Regions from separate parts of the Achromobacter sp. 1011811831 genome, predicted to be linked through region 1. Evidence: predicted binding sites of a transcription regulator. Region 1 holds the regulator's gene; each other region holds the start of a gene.
What was found. The regulator LexA, encoded in region 1, represses DNA repair genes until DNA is damaged. The targets are predictions, from matches to a motif close to ACTGTATNNNNATACAGT.
Positions count from the first base shown of each region.

Region 2: the regulator LexA is predicted to act here: its motif matches at 3,143-3,160, upstream of AC6LJ9_RS01815 (PA0069 family radical SAM protein).
Region 3: the regulator LexA is predicted to act here: its motif matches at 1,484-1,501, upstream of recA (recombinase RecA).

Region 1 is NZ_JCBANG010000061.1:31,598-37,507, forward strand. Features, by position in the region: gene uvrB (excinuclease ABC subunit UvrB) at 1-480, opposite strand, end outside; gene AC6LJ9_RS20820 (amino acid aminotransferase) at 557-1,756, shown strand; gene lexA (transcriptional repressor LexA) at 1,922-2,572, shown strand; gene AC6LJ9_RS20830 (hypothetical protein) at 2,600-2,857, shown strand; gene lon (endopeptidase La) at 2,847-5,297, opposite strand; gene clpX (ATP-dependent Clp protease ATP-binding subunit ClpX) at 5,471-5,910, opposite strand, start outside.
Region 2 is NZ_JCBANG010000003.1:5,233-11,142, forward strand. Features, by position in the region: gene AC6LJ9_RS01800 (phosphoadenylyl-sulfate reductase) at 1-636, shown strand, start outside; gene cysD (sulfate adenylyltransferase subunit CysD) at 669-1,577, shown strand; gene AC6LJ9_RS01810 (sulfate adenylyltransferase subunit 1) at 1,653-2,951, shown strand; gene AC6LJ9_RS01815 (PA0069 family radical SAM protein) at 3,168-4,601, shown strand; gene AC6LJ9_RS01820 (hypothetical protein) at 4,715-5,083, shown strand; gene AC6LJ9_RS01825 (EamA family transporter) at 5,213-5,910, opposite strand, start outside.
Region 3 is NZ_JCBANG010000003.1:123,697-129,606, forward strand. Features, by position in the region: gene AC6LJ9_RS02390 (sensor histidine kinase) at 1-488, opposite strand, end outside; gene AC6LJ9_RS02395 (response regulator) at 607-1,296, opposite strand; gene recA (recombinase RecA) at 1,663-2,727, shown strand; gene recX (recombination regulator RecX) at 2,847-3,599, shown strand; gene AC6LJ9_RS02410 (LysR family transcriptional regulator) at 3,763-4,680, opposite strand; gene metE (5-methyltetrahydropteroyltriglutamate--homocysteine S-methyltransferase) at 4,891-5,910, shown strand, end outside.

The sequences.
Region 1 (5,910 bases):
CGGGAAGAACTCGCGCATTTCGGCGTACAACTGCGCGGCCAGCGTCTTGTTGGGCGCCAGCACCAGGGCCGGACGACCCAGGCGGGCGATCACGTTGGCCATGGTGTAGGTCTTGCCCGATCCGGTCACGCCCAGCAGCGTCTGATACATCAGGCCGTCTTCCATGCCCTGGGCCAGGCTGTCGATGGCCGTCGGCTGGTCGCCCGCCGGCGGATACGGCTGGTACAGCTGGAATGGACTGCCCGGATACTCGACAAAGCCCGGGGCAGCGCCCGGAACGGTACTGTCCCCCCCCCCGCCGCCGCCCTCGCCGGCGCGCGTGCCGGCCTGCCCGGCGGACTCGTCCGCCAGGCCAGTCGCATTCAGGCCTGCATCCAGACCCTCCCCCAGACCTTCCCCCAGGCCCGCGCCCAGGCTTTCGTCCAGACTTTCAGCCTGCTTTTCGGCCGTTTTCCGGCCCCGTCGCTCGCTCTTGGACATGCTAGACTGTTCCCGAGGTAAACCCCTCATTATCCACAGCACCAATTCCTGCGTCCACCCAGCCCAATAGACTCCCATGAGCACCCTCTTCGATTCCGTCGAACTCGCGCCGCGCGACCCCATCCTTGGCCTGAACGAACAATTCAACGCGGACACCCGTCCCGGTAAAGTCAATCTGGGCGTGGGCGTGTACTACGACGACCAGGGTCGCATCCCTCTGCTGGGCGCGGTGCGCAAGGCCGAAGCTGCCCGCATCGAGGCCGCCGCGGCCCGTGGCTACCTGCCGATCGAAGGCATCGCCGGCTACAACAAGGGCGCACAGGCGCTGCTGCTGGGCAACGACTCCCCGCTGGCCGCCGCCGGCCGCGTGCTGACCACGCAGGCCCTGGGCGGCACCGGCGCGCTCAAGATCGGCGCCGACTTCCTGCACCAGTTGCTGCCGGGTTCCAAGGTCCTGATCAGCAACCCCAGCTGGGAAAACCACCGCGCCCTGTTTGAGCGCGCCGGCTTCGAAGTCGGCACCTACACGTACTATGACGCCGCCACCCGCGGCCTGAACTTCGAAGGCATGCTGGCCGACCTGAAGGCCGCGCCGGCCAAGACCGTCGTCGTGCTGCACGCCTGCTGCCACAACCCGACCGGCGTGGACCCCACGTTCGAGCAGTGGAAGCAGATCGCCGACGTCGTCAAGCAGAACCAGCTGGTCCCGTTCCTGGACATCGCCTACCAGGGCTTCGGCGACAGCCTGCAGGAAGATGCCGCGGTCGTGCGCATGTTCGCCGAGCAGGACCTGACGATGTTCATCAGCTCCTCGTTCTCCAAGTCCTTCTCGCTGTACGGCGAGCGCGTCGGCGCCCTGACCGTGGTGGCCGGCAGCAAGGACGAAGCCGTTCGCGTGCTGAGCCAGCTCAAGCGCGTCATCCGCACCAACTACTCCAACCCGCCCACCCACGGCGGCACGGTGGTGTCGACGGTGCTGAACTCGCCCGAACTGTTCGCCCTGTGGGAAGAAGAACTCGCTGGCATGCGCGACCGCATCCGCCTGATGCGCAAGCAGCTGGTCGAGAAGATCAAGGAACACGGCGGCAAGCAGGACTTCAGCTTCGTGCTGGCCCAGCGCGGCATGTTCTCGTATTCGGGCCTGAGCGCCGCCCAGGTCGACCGCCTGCGCGAAGAACACGGCGTGTACGCCGTCTCCAGCGGCCGCATCTGCGTCGCCGCGCTGAACAGCGGCAACATCGACAAGGTGGCCAAGGCCATCGCCGCGGTGCTCTGAGCCTGACGCCCGGCGCGGCGCCATGCCGCCGCTGGCAACTGGCGATGCAAGACGGGACCCATGCGGGTCCTGTTTTGTTTTGGCGGCGTGCGCTTGCATTTTTCCGTTATGTCCCCCAGAATGGCGCTGTATATATGTACAGTCCGCAAGCAACGGATCATCGCCATGGCCAGCAAACTCACGGAACGCCAGCAGCAAATCCTCGACCTCATCCGGCAAACCGTCGCGCGCACGGGCTTTCCGCCCACTCGCGCCGAAATTGCCCAGGCATTGGGTTTCCGATCTCCCAACGCGGCTGAGGATCACCTCAAGGCGCTGGCCCGCAAGGGCGCCATCGAGCTTACCGCCGGCGCCTCGCGCGGCATTCGCCTGAAGGACGCCGCCACGGCACCAGCGCAAGCCATGCTGCCCCACCCTGCCCTGGCCCAGCTGCTGCTGCCGCTGGTCGGCCGCGTTGCCGCGGGCAGCCCGATCCTGGCGGCCGAGCATGTGGAGCGCGAAGTCGGCGTCGACCCCGGCCTGTTCGCCCAGACACCCGATTACCTGCTGAAAGTGCGCGGCATGAGCATGCGCGACGCCGGCATTCTTGAAGGCGACCTGCTGGCGGTCAAGCGCGCCACCGAAGCGCGCAACGGCCAGATCGTCGTCGCCCGCCTGGGCGACGACGTGACGGTCAAGCGCTTGCAGCGCCAGAATGGCCGCCTGGAACTGCTGCCCGAGAACCCCGATTTCGCCCCCATCATCGTGGACGCCGAACAGGAATTCGCGCTGGAAGGCATCGCTGTCGGGTTGATCCGCACTCAAGCCCTGCACTGAACACCCGCCATCGCGGCTGACGCGGGCTTGGCCAAGCCCGGCCGCCGCAACATCGATCGCTACACCGCGACAGGAAACCCCGCCATGGCGGGGTTTTTGTTTGGCGATGCATCGGGGCACGACACCATGCCGGCCCGGCGCCGACACGCACCTGGTATCGGCGACAGCTCGACCAAAAGCCCAATGCCGACGCCAGGCGCATCCATCGGAGCCATCGGCGCCGCCAAAAAAGAAAAGCGCCGCGTAAGCGGCGCCTTTCTCATCTACCCAGGTTTCAGTGCTTGAGCACCGGATCCGTGCTGCCCGGTTCCGCCGGCTTGGCCACCAGCGGTTCCTTCACGGCGTCTTCCTCGGCCAGCGGCTCCGGCAGACGCTCCAGGGCCAGCTCCAGGACCTTGTCGATCCAGCGCACCGGCACGATTTCCAGATGGTTCTTGACGTTGTCCGGAATCTCCGCCAAGTCCTTGACGTTTTCTTCCGGAATCAAGACCGTCTTGATGCCGCCGCGATGCGCCGCCAGCAGCTTTTCCTTCAGGCCGCCGATGGGCAAGACTTCGCCGCGCAGCGTGATCTCGCCGGTCATGGCGACGTCGGCGCGCACCGGGATACGCGACAGGGCCGACACCATGGCCGTGGTGATCGCGATACCCGCGGACGGACCATCCTTCGGTGTCGCGCCTTCCGGCACGTGCACGTGCATGTCGTGCTTCTCGAACACGCTGTCCGCGAAGCCCAGGCGCCGGGCGCGCGAGCGCACCACGGTGCGGGCGGCCTCGACTGATTCCTTCATGACGTCGCCGAGCGAGCCCGTGCGCTGGATCACGCCCTTGCCGGGCATGTCCGCCACTTCGATCGTCAACAGGTCGCCGCCAACTTCCGTCCAGGCCAGTCCGGTGACCTGGCCGATCTGGTTTTCCTTCTCGGCCATGCCAAACGTGTAGCGACGCACGCCCAGGTAGTCGGACAGATTTTCACCGGTGACATTGACCACCTTGGCTTCCGGGGTCTTGCCCTCGGCCTTGGCCTTGTCGCTCTGGGTGAGCAGCTGCTTGATGACCTTGCGGCAGATCTTGCCCACTTCGCGTTCGAGCGCACGCACGCCGGCTTCCCGGGTGTAGTAGCGCACGATGTCGCGCAGCGCGGACTCGTCGACCGTCAGCTCGTTGTCCTTGACACCGTTGTTCTTCATCAGCTTGGGCAGCAGATGGTCGCGGGCGATATGGATCTTTTCCTCTTCGGTGTAACCCGACAGGCGGATCACTTCCATGCGGTCCAGCAGCGCCGGCGGAATGTTCAGCGTGTTGCTGGTCGCGACGAACATCACGTCGGACAGGTCGAAATCGACCTCGATGTAGTGGTCCTGGAACGTGTGGTTCTGTTCGGGATCCAGCACTTCCAGCAGCGCCGACGAGGGATCGCCGCGGAAATCCATGCCCAGCTTGTCGATCTCGTCCAGCAGGAACAGCGGGTTGCGCACGCCGACCTTGGTCATGTTCTGGACGATCTTGCCGGGCATCGAGCCGATGTAGGTGCGGCGATGACCGCGGATCTCGGCTTCGTCGCGCACGCCGCCCAGGGCCATGCGCACGAACTTGCGGTTCGTGGCCTTGGCGATGGACTGGCCGAGCGAGGTCTTGCCCACGCCCGGAGGCCCGACCAGGCACAGGATCGGCGCCTTGACCTTGTCCACGCGCTGTTGCACCGCGAGGTATTCAAGGATGCGCTCCTTGACCTTCTCGAGGCCGTAGTGGTCGTTGTCCAGCACCGTCTCGGCGTTGCTGATCGAGTTGTTGATCTTGCTCTTCTTCTTCCAGGGAAGATTGATGAGCGTATCGATGTAGTTGCGCACCACCGTGGCTTCGGCGGACATGGGCGACATGAGCTTGAGCTTCTTGAGCTCGGCGTCGGCCTTCTTACGGGCCTCCTTGGGCATGTGCGCGGCGATGATCTTCTTTTCGAGTTCCTCGATGTCAGCGCCTTCCTCGCCTTCGCCCAGTTCCTTCTGGATGGCCTTGACCTGTTCGTTCAGGTAGTAGTCGCGCTGGCTCTTCTCCATCTGCTTCTTGACGCGGCCGCGGATACGCTTTTCGACCTGGAGGATGTCGATTTCGGTTTCCAGCTGCGTCAGCAGGCCTTCAAGGCGCTCGGAGGTGCCGACGATCTCGAGCATCTTCTGCTTCTGCTCGAGCTTGAGCGGCAGGTGCGCGGCGATCGTGTCGGCCAGGCGGCCGGCGTCGTCGATGCCGGCGAGCGAGGTCAGGATCTCGGGCGGGATCTTCTTGTTGAGTTTGACGTACTGCTCGAACTGGGCAACGATCGCGCGGCGCAGCGCCTCGGTCTCGGAGCCCTGGATGGCGTCCGGCTCGATCGGGGTGACCTGGCAGGTAAAGTGCGAATCCGCGTCTTCAATGGTGTTGATGCGGGCGCGCTGCGTGCCCTCGACCAGCACCTTCACGGTGCCGTCGGGCAGCTTCAGCATCTGCAGGATGCCGGCGACGCAGCCAATTTCGTAGACGTCTTCGGGAGTGGGATCATCCTTGCCGGCGGACTTTTGCGCCACCAGCATGATGCTCTTGCCCGCTTCCATCGCAACTTCCAGCGCGCGGATCGAGCGCGGACGGCCGACGAACAGCGGGATGACCATGTGCGGGAACACCACCACGTCGCGCAGCGGCAACAGCGGCAGGTCGATCGGGTCGGAAGGCAGGGTCTGGCTGGCAGACATAGATGGTTCCTCGGTATGACTCGGCGTATCGGGGACAGAGAAGGCCCGGAAACATGGGCGCCCTCGTCAGTTACGTCTGTTATGGGAACAATAGCCGAAAATTCAAGATCCCGGCGTCCTGGTGGCCAACAAGGCCAAAAAAACCCGTTACATGAACGGGTTTTCTTGAAATGTCAGGCTGCGGCGTCGCGGACTTCCCCGCGCTCCGGCTTTTCCGAAGCGCCGGCCTCGTCAGCGTAGATCAGCAAGGGCTTGCCGTCGCCTTCGATGACATTCTCGTCCAGCACCACGCGCTTGACGTTGCCTTGGGAAGGCAGGTCATACATGGTGTCGAGCAGCGCCTGCTCGATGATGGAGCGCAGGCCACGCGCGCCGGTCTTGCGCTTGAGTGCCTTGCGGGCGATGGCCGCCAGGGCGGTGGTACGCACGTCCAGTTCGGCGCCTTCCATCGCGAACAGCTTCTGGAACTGCTTGAGCAGCGCGTTCTTCGGTTCGGTCAGGATCTGGATGAGAGCAGCCTCGTCCAGCTCATCGAGCGTGGCGACCACCGGCAGGCGGCCGACCAGTTCGGGGATCAGGCCGAACTTGATCAGGTCTTCGGGCTCGACTTCGG
Region 2 (5,910 bases), on a different contig from region 1:
CTGGCAGCCGAGGACATGGTGCTGACGCACGCCATTTTCGATGCCGGGCTGGACCTGGAAGTGTTCACGCTGGACACCGGCAGGCTGCACGATGAAACGCTGGGCGTGCTGGACGCGATCCGCCAGCGCTACGGCCGCGAGGTCACGATCTACCGGCCCGACGAGGCTGCCGTTGACGCGCACGTGGCGGCGCATGGCGCCTATGCCTTCTACGAAAGCGTCGAGCTGCGCAAGGCTTGCTGCCAGATCCGCAAGGTCGAGCCGCTCAAGCGCGCGCTGGCCGGACGCGGCGCCTGGATCACCGGGCAGCGGCGCGCCCAGTCCGCCACGCGCGGCGAGCTGGCGCGCGAAGAACAGGACGCCACGTTCGGCCTCTACAAGTTCAACCCGCTGGCGGACTGGAGCGAGGCCGAGGTCTGGGCCGTGATCCGCGCGCTGGGCATTCCGTACAACCCGCTGCACGACCAGGGCTATCCGTCCATCGGCTGCGAACCCTGTACGCGCGCCTTGCGGCCGGGCGAAGACCTGCGGGCAGGGCGCTGGTGGTGGGAGTCCTCGGACTCCAAGGAATGCGGCCTGCACGCGGGCAATAGGGTCATCGCCATCGCGCCCGCCGGCGACGCTGGCCGGCCATGAATTCGAAAACCATGATTCAAGGGGAACACCCAATGTCTGCCGTGATTCAACGCAGCCACCTGGACTGGCTGGAATCGGAAGCCATCTTCATCCTGCGCGAGGTCGCCGCCGAGTGCGAACGGCCGGTGCTGCTGTTCTCGGGCGGCAAGGATTCGGTCGTGCTGCTGCGCCTGGCCGAAAAGGCCTTCCGCCCGGGCGGCTTTCCGTTTCCGTTGATGCATATCGACACTGGCCACAACTTCGGCGAGGTGATCGATTTCCGTGACGCGCGCACCGCCGAGCTGGGCGAGACCCTGATCGTGCGCAGCGTCGAGGATTCGATCAAGCGCGGCAGCGTGGTGCTGCGGCGCGAGACCGATTCGCGCAACGCCGCGCAGGCGGTGACGCTGCTGGAAGCGATCGAGGAATTCGGCTTCGACGCCTGCATCGGCGGCGCCCGGCGCGACGAGGAAAAGGCGCGCGCCAAGGAGCGCATCTTCTCGTTCCGCGACGAGTTTGGCCAATGGGATCCGAAGGCCCAGCGGCCGGAAGTCTGGAACCTGTTCAACACCCGCGTGCATCGCGGCGAGAACATGCGTGTATTCCCGATTTCGAACTGGACCGAGCTGGACGTGTGGCAATACATTCAGCGCGAACGCCTGGCGCTGCCGTCGATCTACTACGCGCACGAGCGCGAGGTGGTGCGGCGCAAGGGGCTGCTGGTGCCGGTGACGCGGCTGACGCCGCCGCAGGAAGGCGAACAGGTCGAGCGGCTGCAGGTGCGCTTTCGCACCGTGGGCGACATCTCCTGCACCTGCCCGGTGGCGTCCGATGCCGCCGACACGGCCGCCATCATCGCCGAGACCGCGGTGACCGACATCACCGAGCGCGGCGCCACCCGCATGGACGACCAGACTTCCGAGGCCTCGATGGAGCGCCGCAAGAAGGAAGGCTACTTCTGATCCCGCGCAAGCACCCGACCGCTCCGGCCGCGCACCGGGGCTCGCCGGCTTGAAGGCCGGCCGCAAGGAACGCACATGAACGCCATCAACGACTCTTTTCTTTCCAGCGCCGACCGCGGCGTGCTGCGCCTGATCACCGCCGGTTCGGTGGATGACGGCAAGTCCACGCTGATCGGCCGCCTGCTGTACGACAGCAAGGGCGTGTTCGCCGACCAGCTCGATGCCATCGCGCGCGCCAAGTACAAGCGCGTGGCCGGAGACGGCATCGACTTCTCGCTGCTGACGGACGGCCTGGAGGCCGAGCGCGAGCAGGGCATCACCATCGACGTGGCCTACCGCTATTTCTCGACGCCGGCGCGCAAGTTCATCATCGCCGACGCGCCGGGCCATGAGCAGTACACGCGCAACATGGTGACCGGCGCGTCCACCGCCGACGTGGCCGTCATCCTGATCGACGCCACCCGCGCTGCCGATGGCAAGCTGCTGCCGCAGACCAAGCGCCACAGCACCATCGCCAGGCTGCTGGGCATCCGCCATATCGTGGTCGCGGTGAACAAGATGGACCTGGTGGAGTGGGACCAGGCCGTGTTCGAACGCATCCGCGCCGCCTACGCCGAGCTGGCGGCCAAGCTGGGCATCGCGCATTTCGACGCGCTGCCGCTGTCGGCGCTGAACGGCGACAACGTGGTTGCGTCGTCGCCGAAGACGCCCTGGTACCAGGGCCAACCCCTGCTGGCGTTGCTGGAGGCGCTGGACGTGCAGAACGACGGCGGCGCCTTGCCGCTGCGCTTCCCGGTGCAGCGCGTGGCGCGCCATGACGGCGATCGCAAGGACGACTTCCGTGGCTATGCCGGCCGCGTCGCCAGCGGCGTGCTGCGGCCCGGCGATGCCGTCACGGTGCAGCCGTCTGGTGTGGACGCGGTGGTGAGCCGTGTGCTGGCATTCGATCGCGAGCTGGACGAGGCGGTGGCGGGCGATTCCGTCACGGTGGTGCTGGACCGCGACGTGGATGTGTCGCGCGGCGACGTGATCGCGCATGCGGCCGCGCCCGCGCAGGTGTCGCGCGAGTTCGAGGCCGAACTGTGCTGGCTCGATTCGCAGCCGCTCAACCCGGCGCGCAAGTATCTGCTCAAGTCGGGCACGCGGCTGACGTCGGCGAAGGTGCGCGCGGTGCTGTCGCATCGTGATATCCATGAGCTGCAGGAAGTCGAGAACACGGAAGGCGTGCTGCGCATGAACGACATTGGCCGGGTGTCGTTCACGACGCGCGATGCGCTCGCCGTTGATCGTTATGCGGACGTGCCGGCGACCGGCGCGTTCATCCTGATCGACGAAGCGACGCATCAGACGGCGGCCGCCGGCATGCTGCGCTAAGGGGCCTGCGGATCCGGGGCGCGGAGCGCTTTTTCGTCTCCCCGGATTGCTGTTGTTTTTCTTCCAAAACCAATGCTGGCGCGGGTTTCCGGCCCATCTCGCAAGATGAAATCGAATTGTCGCAACGGAGCCGGCGTCTTGCGGTAAAGTGGGGCTGTCTTAAGAAAAGTCTTTCGGGGCTTGCTAAAACCACTGTGTTTTTGTACAGTGCTTTCTATGGCAAGCATCGATCATTCTTTTCCCGCCGGTTCTGGGTCCCCGGCTGCCGCCCCCGCCGCCTTGCGCGGTCGGGGTGCGGTTACTAATGTTCGACATCGCTTCCAATCCGACGAACGCGTACAGGTCGACGACGGCTGGTCCGCCTCCGGACTGCCGGCAGATTTCGTAGATCCCGTCCCCGATTTTTCCTCAGAGGCTTCGTCGAGCCTGACCGAGCGCGCCGCCGCCTTTCCTGGCGAAGACGACGCCGCTACGCCGGCCGTTTCCGGCCAGCCCTCCCGAATCGCTCCCGTCATTCCCATCGTGCCCGACCAGCGCCGCGAACCCGCCGCGCCCAAGACCCAGGTCACGGCCGAGGCCGCGCGCAAGATGCTGTCGCGCAACGATTCGCCCGACATTCCCTTCGATGTGGCGGTCAATCCCTACCGCGGCTGCGAGCACGGTTGCGTTTACTGCTATGCCCGTCCCACCCATGCCTACCTGGGCTATTCGCCCGGTCTGGACTTCGAAACCCGGCTGGTGGCCAAGGCCAACGCCGTCGAGGCCCTGCGCGCGGAACTGAGCCGGCCGGGCTACAAGCCGTCGCCCATCAACATCGGCTCGGCCACCGACGCCTACCAGCCCATCGAGCGTGAATGGCGCCTGACGCGCGGCCTGCTGGAACTGATGCTGGAAACCCGGCATCCGCTCACCATCGTCACGAAGAACGCCCTGGTCGCGCGCGACCTGGATCTGCTGGCCGAACTGGCCCGCCACAACCTGGTCGTCGTCTACATGAGCGTCACCACGCTGGACGCGGCCATGGCCCGCAGCCTGGAGCCGCGCGCCGCCGCGCCCTGGCGCCGGCTGGAGGCGGTGCGCAGCCTGACCGACGCCGGCGTGCCGGTGGGCGTGCTGGTGGCGCCCATCATTCCGTTCATCAACGACGAGTCCATGGAACACATCCTGGAGGCAGCCAAGACGGCTGGCGCGCACTACGCCAGCTATACGGTCCTGCGCCTGCCCTGGGAGGTCAAGACCCTGTTCGAGGACTGGCTGCACGCCCATTTTCCGGACCGCGCCCAGCGCGTCCTGCATCGCATCGAAGACCTGCGCAACGGTCGCCGCAACGATCCCAACTTCGGTTCGCGCATGCGCGGCACCGGCATCTGGGCCGACCTGCTGCGCCAGCGCTTTTCCATGGCCGCGCGCAAGCTGGGCCTGAACCGCAGCCGCCTGCAGCTCAGCTGCGACCAGTTCGTGCCGCCCGTCGCGATCGGCCTGGACGGCGCGCGCGATGCCTCATCCCCCGTTTTCCCATCCCCGGCTGGCGCGAAAGCGTCTTCAGGGGTCCCCCATGCCTCGACCGCTGGCATCGCCAGCGGCTATGTCCGTGGCCGCAGCCCGCTGCGCGCCGCGGCCGCCGGGCAGTTGTCGCTGTTCGAGTCGTAGTCCGATCGCGCCGGGCCTGTCGGGCCGGAGCCTGTGTCGTCTAGCCGATGGGCCAAGCGCTTGCGTGGCCATGAATACAAGGAGTTCCCATGAACACCGGAAACCTCTCCGCCATGCCTGATGCGCTGGCGCTGGATCTGAATCCCGCCCGTGGACCGCTGACGCGTCTGCGCGCGCTTGGCGCCCGCCTTGCGGTGTCCATGCCCGGCAAGGCGCAGCCTGCCCGCGCGAGCAGCCGACTGGCGTCGCTGCCGGCCAAGTGGCCGTTTCCCGCGCCCGCCCAGGACGACGCGGCGAGCAAGGGCAAGGCCGGAGAAAGCGCCGCGCGCCTGCCGCGCGAGCGTACGCTGGGCAATGCCACCGTCGAGCCGGTGGCGGATCAGCTCAGCATGAAGAGCAAGGTGGCGGATGTGCTGCTGGTGCTGGCCTGGGGCGCCATGATTCCGGCGCTGATGTGGCTGGGCGCTGCCGGCGGATTCTGACCTTGGCGCAACGCCGGGCATGTCCGGCGCGCAGGGGCAGGGGGGCGATGCTTGCCGTCCAGGATTTTTCAGGTGGACCGGATCCGACAGCGGGTGCCGATCAGGCGGAGTCGCGCTGAACGACGCCCGTCAGGCTGAACCCAGCAGGACAACGCCCGCCAGGATGGAGAAGCAGCCCAGCAGCCGGCCGATGCCTACCTTCTCGCGCAGCAGGAACATGCCAGCCAGGGTGCCCAGCATCATCGACATTTCCCGGGCCGGCGCCACCAGGCTCAGCGGCGCGCCATCCTGCAGCGCGAACAGCACCAAGATGTAGCCCAGCGGCGACAGGAAGCCCACGGCCAGCGCCAGGTGCCAATAGCCGCGCATCGATTGCCAGTTCTGGGCCCGGCGGCGCAGCATGTGAGGCGTCATCATGGTGGTGCGCGTGACACAGGTGAACCAGTCGAACAGCACGGGGCTGATCAGCAGCACTTTCACGCCGTAGGCGTCGACCACCGTGTAGGCGGCGATGAACAGACCGATCACCACGCCCCAGCGCACGCCGACCCAGGCCTGGGCCTGGCGGAAGATGGCCAGCCTGCCTTGCGTGGCGATGAGCAACACGCCGATCACCACGCACAGCATGCCGGCGATGCCGCTGGCCTTGGCGGGCTCATTCAACAGGATGAACGCCCCGGTGGTCGAGAGTAGCGGGCCGGTGCCCCGGGCAATCGGATAGACCACGGACAGGTCCGCCACCTGGTAGCCGCGCTGCAGGCACAGGCTGTAGCCCAGGTGCAACAGGCTGGACGTCAGAATGGCGCCGACCACCATCCAGGACCATT
Region 3 (5,910 bases), on a different contig from region 1:
ACGGGCAGCACCACGAACTGCGGGATGATCACGCCCTTGATGATGTCGTTGGCGAGCTGGGTGCGCTTTTCCACCGTCTCGGCCACGATCAGCAGCGCCGGCTGCGTGCCGGGCAGGTTCAGGTCGACCCAGGTGTAGGCCATGCGCACGCCGAAGCCGCGCAGCGTGTCATCCTCGTACAGCACCTGGCCGGGGCTGGGCTGGCCCACGCTGGCCGGCAGCGGCAGGGCGCGGTCGCCCCCCAGGTACTCGCCGCGGCTGCCCAGCGCCAGCCAGAATACGCTGTCGGTCTCGTCGGCGCGCAGCACGTCGCGCGCGGCGTCGGTCATCCTCAGCGTCGCGCGGCCTTCCTGCGCGTAGACCTGGCGCGTCAGCACGTGCAGATTGTTGGCCAGCGCGCGGTCGTAAGGCACGTTGGCGATGTTCTGGGCGACCACATAGGTGATGGCCACGCTCATGGGCCACAGCAGGAACAGCGGCGCCAGCATCCAGTCCAGGATCTCGCCCAGCAGCGACCTTTGCGGCGGCGCGAAGCTGGGGCCCTTGGCCCCCGCCCGCATGACATCCAGTGCCTCTTGATTGAGCGTTTCGGGATGCTGCGGGGAATCAGCTGGCGAGGTAGGCCGCACCCTGGTCCCGTTCAAGGCAATATCCCAGGCCGCGCACGGTCACGATCTTCACGCCGCTGGGTTCGAGTTTCTTGCGCAGGCGGTGCACATAGACCTCGATCGCGTTGGTGCTGACTTCCTCGCCCCATTCGCACAGGTGGTCGACCAGCTGGGTCTTGCTGACCATGCGGCCGCTGCGCGTGAGCAGGATCTCGAGCAGGCTGACCTCGCGCGCGGACAGGTCCAGCGTCTGCTCGTCGACCATGGCCACCCGGCCGGTCTGGTCGAACACCAGGCGGCCATGCTTGAGCAGCGTGGCGCCGCCGCCGGCGCCGCGGCGGGTCAGCGCGCGCACGCGCGCCTCCAGCTCGGACAGCGCGAAGGGCTTGGCCATGTAGTCGTCGGCGCCCAGGTCCAGGCCCTTGACGCGCTGCTCGATGCTGTCGGCGGCGGTCAGGATCAGGACGGGCAGGGAGGAATTGCGCGCGCGCAGGCGCCGCAGCACTTCCAGGCCCGCCAGATGGGGCAGGCCGAGGTCCAGGATGAGCAGGTCGAAGGCCTGGGCGGCCAGCGCGGAATCGGCCGCCAGGCCGTCGCGCACCGCGTCGACCGCGTAGCCGTTGTGCCGTAGCGAGCGGGACAGGCCGTCTGCCAGGATACTGTCGTCTTCGGCGATCAGGATACGCATGGGCTGCTGCTAGTGTTGTTGTACGTCCCCCGCGCGATGCCGGTTGCCTGCCCTGTCGCCCGCGCGGGTTTTTCTTCTGTCGCGGGCCGTCCGGCGGCGCAATGGGGACGAATCACCGGGGGCGTCTGGGATTCTGTCACAGGGCGTGGCGCTTGCCACTCAGGGTATACGTGGAAAACTCTGGCACACTGTTTTTTTGTACAGTACAATCCGATGCCATAATCTCGACCGACAGAAATCCAGGCCGTTGACGATTCCGATCCCCCGCCCTGGACTGAGCAGCAAGATTGTTAACCCCCGTGTTAGCCCGGGGCGCAAGCCCGAACCCGACCCGCAACCCGATACGTTACACAGACAGGACTTCACATGGACGACAAAACCACCAAGGCCGCTGCCGCGGAAAAGGCCAAGGCGCTCGCCGCCGCGCTTTCGCAGATCGAAAAGCAGTTCGGCAAGGGCTCGATCATGCGCTACGGCGACAACGAAGTCTCCCACGACATCCAGGTGGTTTCCACGGGTTCGCTGGGCCTGGACATCGCGCTGGGCGTCGGCGGCCTGCCGCGCGGCCGCGTGGTCGAGATCTACGGTCCGGAATCGTCGGGCAAGACCACGCTGACGCTGCAGGTGGTCGCTGAAATGCAGAAGCTGGGCGGCACCTGCGCCTTCGTCGACGCCGAACACGCGCTGGACGTGCAGTACGCGTCCAAGCTGGGCGTGAACCTGGCCGACCTGCTGATCTCGCAGCCGGACACGGGCGAGCAAGCGCTGGAAATCGCCGACGCGCTGGTGCGTTCGGGTTCCGTCGACCTGATCGTGATCGACTCGGTCGCCGCGCTGGTGCCCAAGGCCGAAATCGAAGGCGAGATGGGCGATTCGCTGCCCGGCCTGCAGGCCCGCCTGATGAGCCAGGCGCTGCGCAAGCTGACCGCCACCATCAAGAAGACCAACTGCATGGTCATCTTCATCAACCAGATCCGCATGAAGATCGGCGTGATGTTCGGCAACCCCGAAACCACCACCGGCGGCAACGCGCTCAAGTTCTACGCCTCGGTGCGCCTGGACATCCGCCGCATCGGCTCCATCAAGAAGGGCGATGAGGTCGTCGGCAACGAAACCCGCGTCAAGGTCGTCAAGAACAAGGTCGCGCCGCCGTTCAAGCAGGCCGAGTTCGACATCATGTACGGCGCCGGCATCTCGCGCGAAGGCGAAATCATCGACCTGGGCGTGGCCGCCAACGTGGTGGACAAGTCCGGCGCCTGGTACAGCTACAACGGCAACCGCATCGGCCAGGGCAAGGACAATGTCCGCGAATACCTGAAAGAGCACCGCGAACTGGCGTTCGAGATCGAAAACCGCGTGCGCGAGAACCAGGGCGTGGTCAGCCGCGCCGCCGAGTTCGTGCCCACGGCCGAGGACACCAGCGAAGACTGATCGTCCTCGTTTCGCCCGGGTTCGCGTCAGCGGACGCCGGGCGTGTACGGCAGTCGGGCGACGGCAGGTTCCTGGTTCGGGAACCTGCCGTTGTCGTTTTCCTGTCTACACTTCATCCCATGAGCTGGAAACCTTCCGCCAAATCCTCCGAGCATCTGCGCGCCAAGCTGGATGACGAGTTCGAGACCGTGGCCAAGCCGCAAGGGCTGCGCCGCAGTTCCGACGCGCGCCGCGCCGCCGAGCCCGCCGCCGCACCGGACGAATGGCAGCGCAGTTCCGAGCTGCGCGCCCGCGCCAGCGCGCGCCGGACCCGGGCGGATCGCGAAGGCGCCCGCGACGGTGTGCGGGACGATGATGGAACGGACAGCGATCGGACGGGCCGCGACAGGAAGGATGGCGGTGCGCAGGCTGATGGCGGCAAGCCCGAACGCAAGGGCCCGTCGCTGAAGATGCGCGCTGTGGGCTATCTGTCGCGCCGCGAGCATGCGCGCGCCGAGCTGGCCCGCAAGCTGGCGCCTCATGCCGAGGACCCGGCCGAAATCGAGACGGTGCTGGACGCGCTGGAAAAGGAAGGCTGGCTGTCCACCGAGCGCTTCGCGCAGAGCCTGGTGCATCGGCGCGCGTCGCGCCAGGGGGCGGCGCGCATCGTGCAGGAACTGCGCCAGCACGGCGTGGACGATGGCCAGGTGGCCGAGCTGCGCGACCAGCTTCGTTCCACCGAGCACGAGCGCGCGCTGGAGGTCTGGCGCAAGCGCTTCGGCGAAAAGCCGGCCGACCGCGCGGCCTATGCCAAGCAGGCGCGCTTCCTGGCCAGCCGCGGCTTCGCGCAGGACGTCATTCGCCGCATATTGGGCGCGGGCGACGAAGACTAGACCAGGCCGGTGAATCGGGTGGGAACAGGAAGCGTCGGGCCCTCAAGCATCAAGTCCCAAGCCCCAAGCCCAAGCCCAAGCCCAAGCCCGGGCGCCAGGCATATTGCAATCAGCCATCCCGACCCTGACGGCCCGCACGCGCGGGCCGTCGCCGTCTTCCCGCCTATTTCGCCGACTTGATCCCGCTCAGCGTCTTGAAGCAGACGTCGCGCGTGATGGTCAGGAATTCATCGATGTACGAGGCGTCCGTGTCCTCGCTGCGCACCGTGGCGTATAGCGTGCGCCACACCCCCTGCGGCCCCAGCCGGCACTGCCGCAGCCAGCCCTGGTTCATGTATTCCGTCAGCGCCCAGTTCGGCAGCGCCGCCACGCCGCGGTTGCTGGCGACCAGCTGCGCGATGATGGGCGTGAGTTCGGCCTTGCGTATCGCGGCCGGTTCCACGTCGGCCGGGTCCAGGAACGCGGTGAAGACGTCCAGGCGCTGCTTGTCCACCGGGTAGGTGATGAGCGTCTGGTCCGCCAGCTGGTCGGGCATGACGAACTTGCTGCCGGCCAGCGGATTGGATTCCGACACCGCCAGCACCAGTTCGTACTTGAACAGGGGCAGGTAGTCGACCGCGTCCAGCGGCTGCGGATCGGAGGTGATAACCAGGTCCAGGTCGCCGCGCACCAGCGCGGGCAGCGGTGCGAAGGAGAACGCCGCCGACAGGTCCAACGCCACGTCCGGCCATTGCGCGCGGAAGGCATCCAGCGCCGGCATCAGCCACTGGAAGCAGGAGTGGCAATCGATGGCCAGGTGCAGCCGGCCGCTACGGCCCGCCGCCAGGCGCTGCAATTCCCTTTCGGTGGCGCGCATGCGCGGCAGCACTTCGTCGGCCAGCGCCAGCACGCGCAAACCGGCGGTGGTCAGGCGGGCAGGGCGCGTGCGCCGGTTCAGCAGCGGCGTGCCCAGCCGGGTTTCCAGGTCGCGCAGCTGGTGCGACAGGGCGGATTGGGTCAGGTGCAGCCGTTCGGCGGCTTCCTGCAGGCTGCCTCCATCGCGGATGGCGGTCAGGGTTTCCAGGTGACGAATTTCCAGCATGGGGGACGTTCAGACCAAAAAAAGGCGCGGAAAGAAGGCGCGGGAGACGGGCGGACGGGCGCCGGAACCGCCTATCCCACGGATGGCTCATGAGCTTATTTTTTATGAGATTCTCTCATATTATGAATGTAGACATTGATTTTGACTCAAATTGATTGTGCGCCAGAATAGTCGTCACTTGAACAAATTTTGTCTTCGGACCTTATCGACATGACGACTATTCATAATCTGGGATTCCCCCGCATTGGCGCCCATCGTGAACTGAAGCGCGCGGTCGAGGCCTACTGGGCCGGCAAGCAGACCGCCGAAGCACTGGAGCAGACCGGCCGCGAACTGCGCGCCCGCCACTGGCAGCTGCAGGCCGCCAACAGCCTGGCCTTCGTGCCGGTCGGCGATTTCGCCTGGTATGACCAGATCCTGGAATGGACCACGCTGCTGGGCGCGGTGCCCGCGCGCTTCGGCCAGAAGGACAACGAACCCGTATCGCTGGACACGCTGTTCCGCATGGGCCGCGGCCGCGCGCCCAGCGGCAAGCCCGCCGCCGCCTGCGAAATGACCAAGTGGTTCGATACCAACTACCACTACATCGTCCCCGAGCTGACGCCGGGCCAGACCTTCCGCATCGCCCGCGAATCGCTGTTCGAGCAGGTCAAGGAAGCGCAGGCGCTGGGCCTGGCCGTCAAGCCCGTGATCCCGGGGCCGCTGACCTGGCTGTACCTGGGCAAGGGCGATGCCTATGCCGACGGCGCCGCCGACGCCAGCAAGCTCAAGCTGCTGGAAAACCTGCTGCCGGTCTACCAGGCCGTGCTGGCCCGTTTCGCCCAGCAGGGCGTGCAATGGGTGCAGATCGACGAGCCCATCCTGGCGCTGGACCTGCCGCAAGCCTGGCGCGACGCGTTCAAGCAGGTTTACGCCACGCTGTCGTCCAGCCCGGTGAAGCTGCTGGTCGCGACCTATTTCGACGGCCTGAAGGACAACCTGCCCACCACGCTGGCCCTGCCCGTGGCCGGCCTGCACGTAGACCTGGTGCGCGCGCCGGAACAGCTGGCCGAGGTCGTTGCCGGCCTGCGCGCCGACCAAGTGCTGTCGGCGGGCGTGATCAATGGCCGCAACATCTGGCGCACCGACCTGGACGCTGCCGTCGCGACACTGGCGCCGGTCAGCAAGCAGCTGGGCGAGCGCCTGTGGCTGGCGCCGTCGTGCTCGTTGCTGCACGTGCCGGTGGACCTG